DNA from 3 places in the Streptomyces sp. Root1310 genome. Region 2 is predicted to be linked to each of the others. Evidence: riboswitches for the same ligand, from Rfam matches in the RefSeq annotation. Region 2 holds a riboswitch; each other region holds the start of a gene.
The links. A riboswitch is a leader RNA that binds a small molecule or an ion and turns the genes downstream of it on or off. The one in region 2 is predicted to bind thiamine pyrophosphate.
Positions count from the first base shown of each region.

Region 1 (2,257 bases), on a different contig from region 2:
CTCCTGGGCGTTCATGCGGGCTGCTCCGAGAGTGCGGCGGCGCGGAAGCGCCGGGGCGTGAAGGGACGGGCCTCTTCCGGGAGCTCCCCGGTGGCCAGGGCGTGCGCCATCGCGTCACCCGTCACCGGCGTCAGCAGCACGCCGTTGCGGTAGTGGCCGGTGGCCAGCAGCAGTCCCGCCAGCTCCGTCGGCCCGAGCAGCGGCGCGTTGTCGGGGGACCCGGGCCGCAGCCCCGCGCGCGTCTCCGTCAGCGGCAGCTCGGTGATCCCCGGGACCAGCTCATGGGCGTCGCGCAGCAACTCGTACACGCCTCCCGCCGTCACCGTGGTGTCCCAGCCCAGCTCCTCGCTGGTGGCGCCCACGACCAGCTCGCCGTTCTCGCGGGGGACCAGGTAGACCTGGCTGCCGCGCACCACGGCCCGCACGGTCCGGCTCAGGAACGGCGCGTACCGCGGCGGCACGGTCAGCCGCAGCACCTGGCCCTTCACCGGCCGTACGGGCGGCAGCACGTCCTGCGGCACCCCCGCGAGCCGTCCGCTCAGGCTGCCGCCGGCGAGCACCACCTGCCCCGCCGCCAGGGCCGTACCGTCCCGGGTGACGACCCCCGTGGCGCACTCGCCCACGACGGACAGCCGCTCGGCCCGTACGCGGTGGAAGGACACCCCGGCCCGCTCGCACGCGGCCACCAGCGCCGCGGTCAGCCGCCGCGGGTCGATCTGGTGGTCGCCGTCGACCCGCAGTCCGCCGCGCACCCCGGGCGCCAGCAGCGGTTCCAGGCGCCGGCACTCCCGCCCGGACAGCCACTCCGACTCCAGCCCCGACTGCTGCTGGAGTGCGTGCAGCTCGCGCAGGTGGGCGCGGTCGTCGGAGTCCAGCGCGACCGCGAGCGTGCCGCAGCGCCGGTAGCCGAGGTCGTGCCCGGTCAGCTCCGTCAGCTCGGCCGCGAACTCCGGGTAGCGGCGGGCGGAGGCCAGGTTGAGGCCGAGCAGGGTCTGCTCGCCGTGGTGCAGTTCCGTGACCGCGGCCAGCATCCCGGCCGCCACCTGGGCGGCCCCGCCGCCCGGTGCCGGGTCGGCCACCGCCGTGGCGAAGCCGCGCTGCGCGGCCCGCCAGGCCGTGACCAGCCCGATGATCCCGCCCCCGATGACGAGGACGTCTGACGTACGTGGAGACGACATGGGCGTCCAGCCCCTCCCTTCGCCGGCATGACCCGGATCAGGTTCGACGGTCGGAGGCCGCCAGCCTCCCTCTCAGCCCGGTGCGTCCGGACTCCCGCGTGTGCTCTAGGTTGGCCACCCTAGCCCGTGGTCCGGCGCCTCTGTAAGGGAGCCTTTCGTCATGCCCCGCTCGTTGGACGGCCTCGTCCTCGCGCCCGTCGCCGACCAGGCCCCGGGCCAGGTCGGCACCCGCACCCGCTTCACCTACCACGAGCGCGGCGGCGCGATCTGGGCGGAGTACACGGGCGGTGACGTCGTACGCGGGCATCTGGTGGGTACCAGGGAAGGAGACCGGCTCGACTTCCGGTACGTACAGCTCAAGCACGACGGGACGACGTCCTCGGGGCACTGCGTCTCGACGGTCGTGGAGCTCGCGGACGGACGGGTGCGGCTCGAGGAGAGCTGGGCGTGGGAGTCGCAGGAGGGCAGCGGCACCAGCGTTGTGGAGCAGGTCACGACGCACGACGGCTGACTGACGATTCGTCAGCCGCCTAAGGTGATCAGGTGAGCGAGCAGAGGCAGGAACAAGGCGGTCCGTCCGGGCGGCGCGTGGTGGTCGTCGGCGCGGGCATGGCCGGGGTGCAGACCGCCGTGGCCCTGCGGGAACAGGGCTTCGACGGCACGGTGACACTGATCGGCGCGGAGCCCCACCAGCCCTACGACCGGCCCCCGCTGTCCAAGGCCGTCCTGCTCGGCAACGCCGAGGGCTCCGCCTTCGACGTCGACTTCGAGGGCCTGGGCATCGAGCTGGTGCTCGGCCGCGAGGTCAGCGGCCTTCGCCCCGCCGACCACGAGCTGGACACCGAGGCCGGGCCCGTCCCCTACGACGTCCTCGTCCTCGCCACCGGCGCCGAGCCGATCCGGCTGCCCGGTGCCGAGGGCGTGCCCGGCGTGCACCTGCTGCGCACCCTGGACGACGCCGAACGGCTGCGTCCCGTGCTCGCCCGGCAGCACGACATCGTGGTCGTCGGCGCCGGCTGGATCGGCGCCGAGTTCGCCACGGCCGCGCGGGAGGCAGGCTGCGAGGTCACCGTCGTCGA
Region 1 is NZ_LMEQ01000001.1:413,399-415,655, reverse strand. It holds gene thiO (glycine oxidase ThiO) at 12-1,178, opposite strand; TPP riboswitch at 1,176-1,286, opposite strand; gene ASD48_RS01895 (hypothetical protein) at 1,339-1,689, shown strand; gene ASD48_RS01890 (FAD-dependent oxidoreductase) at 1,722-2,257, shown strand, end outside.
Region 1: another riboswitch for thiamine pyrophosphate. It lies ahead of thiO (glycine oxidase ThiO); the one in region 2 lies ahead of thiC (phosphomethylpyrimidine synthase ThiC).

Region 2 (2,257 bases):
TGTTCTCCTTGATCTTGTGCATCGGGACATGGCCCGGGCCCTCGATCATCGTCTGAACATGGAAACGCTTCGCGATCCGGTTGAGCTCCCCGAGTGTCCGCAACTCCGCGAACTGCGCCGCGTCGTTGGCGTCCGCGATGGAACCCGGCCGCAGGCCGTCGCCCAGCGAGTACGTGACGTCGTAGGCGGCGAGGATCTCGCAGAGTTCCTCGAAGTTCTCGTAGAGGAAGGACTCCTTGTGGTGCGCGAGGCACCAGGCCGCCATGATCGAGCCGCCACGGGACACGATGCCGGTCTTGCGATTGGCGGTGAGCGGGACGTACGACAGGCGGACACCGGCGTGGACCGTCATGTAGTCCACGCCCTGCTCGGCCTGCTCGATGACGGTGTCCTTGTAGATCTCCCAGGTCAGTTCCTCGGCGCGGCCGTCGACCTTCTCCAGCGCCTGGTAGAGCGGCACCGTGCCGATCGGGACGGGGGAGTTGCGCAGCACCCACTCGCGGGTGGTGTGGATGTTGCGGCCGGTCGACAGGTCCATGACCGTGTCGGCGCCCCAGCGGGTCGCCCAGGTCATCTTCTCGACCTCCTCCTCGATGGAGGACGTCACCGCCGAGTTGCCGATGTTGGCGTTGACCTTCACCAGGAACCGCTTGCCGATGATCATCGGCTCGATCTCCGGGTGGTTGACGTTGGCCGGCAGCACGGCCCGGCCCGCCGCGATCTCCTCGCGAACCACCTCGGGGGAGACGTTCTCCCGGATGGCCACGAACTCCATCTCGGGTGTGACCTCTCCCCGGCGCGCGTACGCGAGCTGGGTGACCGCCTCGCCGTCCCGGCCACGGCGTGGCAGGCGCGGACGGCCCGGGAAGACCGCGTCGAGGTTGCGCAGACCGCCGCGGGGCGAGGTGTGCTTGACGCCGTCGTCCTCGGGGCGGACCGGCCGGCCCGCGTACTCCTCGGTGTCGCCCCGGGCGATGATCCAGTTCTCGCGCAACGGCGACAGGCCCCTGCGGACGTCGGTCTCGACGAGTGGATCGGTGTACGGGCCGGAGGTGTCGTACAGGCTGACCGACTGCCCGTTGGTGAGATGCACCTGACGGACCGGCACCTGTAGGTCGGGGCGGGTGCCCTCGACGTACCCCTTGTGCCAGCCGATGGACTTCCCGGCCTCCGAGGCGTTCCCGTCGACCGTGCTTTCGCTGGTCGCGTTCTGCGTGAAGGCAGGCGTGCGTGCGTCCTTGTTGGTCATGAGACCTACTCCCTACGCCGGCATTACCCGGTAACAGGTTCGGCGGTCGACGCAGCGGCTACCGCCTGCCGATGTTTCATGTGAAACATCACTCGAATCGAGAGACGTTCCACGTGAAACATCGCGAAGACGGAGGTCAGCGCCCTCTCAGCCCGGTGCTCCGAGCTCCCGCGTGTGCAAAGGTTGCCTCCACGCTAGCGTCAATTCTGGCGCGGTGAACAGGGGGCCCGGGTCGTTCTTGCGATGATCGGTCGGTGACCACGACACACCAGCCCCCGTATCCGCCGCCCGAGCCGCCCCGCCGACCGGGCTCCGCCGGCCGCCCCGGCGATGGCTCCGGCAATGGCTCCGGAAGCGGTTCTGGGAGCGGTTCCGGCCCCGGCCCGAGAGGCGACCGCGACTTCAACGACGGTCACGATCATCCGCGCAGTCCCGGCCACGGGCCGGGATACGCGGGCGGGCTCGGCGGGCTGAGACGCGTCGGAACCCCTGGCGGTCATGGACCCGGCTCGGTCGAAGGCCGCGGCTCAGGCCCAGGGTCGCAGCCTGGGTCCGGGACGCGGTCCGGGTCTCAGGCGCAGCCGGGGGCGGGCAGTGGCCGGGGTCATGGACACGGTCCAGGGCCCGGGACCGGCCCGGGATACCGGAGCGGGCAGGAATTCCAGGGTGGGCAAGGGCCCGGGAACGACCAGGGATACGGGAACGGTCGCGGGTACGACGGGCCTGACGGGTACGGGGACGTACCCGTCGTACCCGTACCCGGGCAGGTGTACGGGCCCGGGCAGGAGTACGGCCCCGACCACGGTTCCGGCCCTCGTCCTGGCCCGGGCCCTCGTCCTGCACGTGGTCCCGGCTCTGGTTCCGGCTCTGGTCCCGGCCCCGGTGACGGATATGGCTTCGACCGCGACCACGGTCATGGGCAGAGTCACGACGGTGGTCATGGCGGCGGCCCCGGTAGCGGTCCCGGCGGGGGCCACGGCGGCGGACACGGCCATGGCCCGGGTGACG
Region 2 is NZ_LMEQ01000033.1:292,281-294,537, reverse strand. It holds gene thiC (phosphomethylpyrimidine synthase ThiC) at 1-1,249, opposite strand, end outside; TPP riboswitch at 1,242-1,431, opposite strand; gene ASD48_RS37505 (YibE/F family protein) at 2,017-2,257, shown strand, end outside.

Region 3 (2,257 bases), on a different contig from region 2:
GAGCGTGAGCACGGTGGAGGCCAGCGCCTGCCAGGTGGTGAACCACAGGACGTGCCGGATGTCGGACTGCGCGAGCACGTCCCACAGCCGCCCGAAGCGCCAGCCCCCGTCGGAGCCGAGCCCCCGGGCGACGATCGCGGCCACCGGGTAGGCGAAGAAGACCGCGAAGAACGCGACGGGCACGGCCATGAGCCCGAGCCGCGCCGCGTTCCCCGCGCGGGCCGTGCGCCCGGTCACTTCAGTACGAGCGAGGTCCATGACTTGACCCAGTCGTCACGGTTGTCGGCGATCTTCGCCGGGTCCAGGGTCTCGGGGTCCTTCGCCTGCGGGCCGTACTGCGTGAACTCCGCCGGGACCGCGGCCCCCTTCCGCACCGGGTAGACGAACATGTTGAGCGGCATGTCCTGCTGGAACTCCGCGGTGAGCAGGAAGTCGAGGAGTGCCTTGCCGCCCTCGGGGTTGGCGGCGTTGCTGAGCAGGCCCGCGTACTCGACCTGACGGAAACAGGTGCCGGTGGAGACGCCGGTCGGGGCCGTGGCCGGCTTCGGATCTCCGTAGATGACCTCGGCGGGCGGCGAGGAGGCGTACGAGACGACGAGCGGCCGGTCGGCCCCCGCCTTCTTCCCGCCCGCGGAGCCGGAGAACTCCTCGTTGTAGGCCTGCTCCCAGCCGTCGACCACCTTCACGCCGTTGGCCTTCAGCTTCTTCCAGTAGTCGGCCCAGCCCTCGTCGCCGTACTTCGCGGCGGTCCCGAGGAGGAATCCCAGCCCCGGGGAGGAGGTGGCGGCGTTCTCGGTGACCAGCAGGTCCTTGTACGCGGGCTTCAGCAGGTCGTCGAAGGAGGCGGGCGGGGTCAGCTTGTGCGCGCTGAAGTACGCCTTGTCGTAGTTGACGCAGATGTCACCGGTGTCGACGGGCGTGACCCGGTGCTTCTTCTGGTCGGCCCGGTACGCGGGCAGGACCTGGTCCGCGCCCTTCGCCTCGTACGACTGGAACAGCCCGTTGTCGAGGGCGCGCGACAGCAGCGTGTTGTCGACGCCGAAGAAGACGTCGCCCTGCGGGTTGTCCTTGGTGAGGACGGCCTTGTTGACGGCCTGCCCGGCGTCGCCGTCCTTGAGGACCTTCACCCGGTAGCCGGACTTCCTCTCGAAGTCCGCGAGCACGTTCTTGGAGACGGCCCACGAGTCGTGGCTGACGAGGGTGACGGTCTTGGACTTCGCCGCCGAACCGTCGTCGTCCGACGATCCGCAGGCGGACAGCGTGACGAGGCCGAGGCCGACGGCCGCGGCCACGAACGTCCTGGTGTGCACTGGATTTCCTCCTGGGTTGACCAGGAAGAGACGCGGCCCTGCCCGGGTACCCGCGGAAGGTTCCGCCGGCACCCGGGCAGGGCGCAACAGCTTGAGTGATGACCGAACTTCCTACCCAGAATGACCTGGGCAAGGTTCAGAGGGTCTGCGGACTCTCCCGCACTCTCAGCGCTGTGGCGCTCCCCTGTCGGAATATGAAGATGTACTGATACCGAGGTCAGACTACCGCTCGGTGGCCGCGAGCTGACCGCACGCCCCGTCGATCTCCTGACCACGGGTGTCCCGCACCGTGACGGGCACCCCGTGCGCGGCGATCGCCTCGACGAAGGCCTTCTCGTCCTCGGGCCGCGACGCCGTCCACTTCGAGCCCGGGGTCGGGTTGAGCGGGATGAGGTTGACGTGCACGGGCTTGCCGCGCAGCAGCCTCCCCAGCCGGTCACCACGCCAGGCCTGGTCGTTGATGTCGCGGATCAGCGCGTACTCGATGGACAGCCGGCGCCCGGACCGCTCGGTGTACTCGAACCCGGCGTCCAGCACCTCGCGCACCTTCCACCGTGTGTTCACGGGGACGAGGGTGTCGCGCAGCTCGTCGTCCGGCGCGTGCAGGGAGATCGCGAGCCGGCACTTGAAGCCCTCGTCGGAGAACCGGTGGATGGCCGGCACCAGCCCGACCGTCGACACGGTGATGCCCCGCTGCGAGATCCCGAGCCCGTCCGGAGCCGGGTCGGTGAGCGCGCGGATGGCACCGACGACCCGCTTGTAGTTGGCGAGCGGCTCGCCCATCCCCATGAAGACGATGTTGGAGAGCCGGGCAGGCCCCCCGGGCACGTCCCCGTCCCGCAGCGCCCGCATCCCGTCGACGATCTGGTGCACGATCTCGGCGGTGGACAGATTGCGGTCGAGTCCCGCCTGCCCGGTCGCGCAGAACGGGCAGTTCATCCCGCACC
Region 3 is NZ_LMEQ01000003.1:134,833-137,089, forward strand. It holds gene ASD48_RS11630 (iron ABC transporter permease) at 1-258, opposite strand, end outside; gene ASD48_RS11635 (thiamine ABC transporter substrate-binding protein) at 234-1,310, opposite strand; TPP riboswitch at 1,401-1,506, opposite strand; gene rlmN (23S rRNA (adenine(2503)-C(2))-methyltransferase RlmN) at 1,533-2,257, opposite strand, start outside.
Region 3: another riboswitch for thiamine pyrophosphate. It lies ahead of ASD48_RS11635 (thiamine ABC transporter substrate-binding protein); the one in region 2 lies ahead of thiC (phosphomethylpyrimidine synthase ThiC).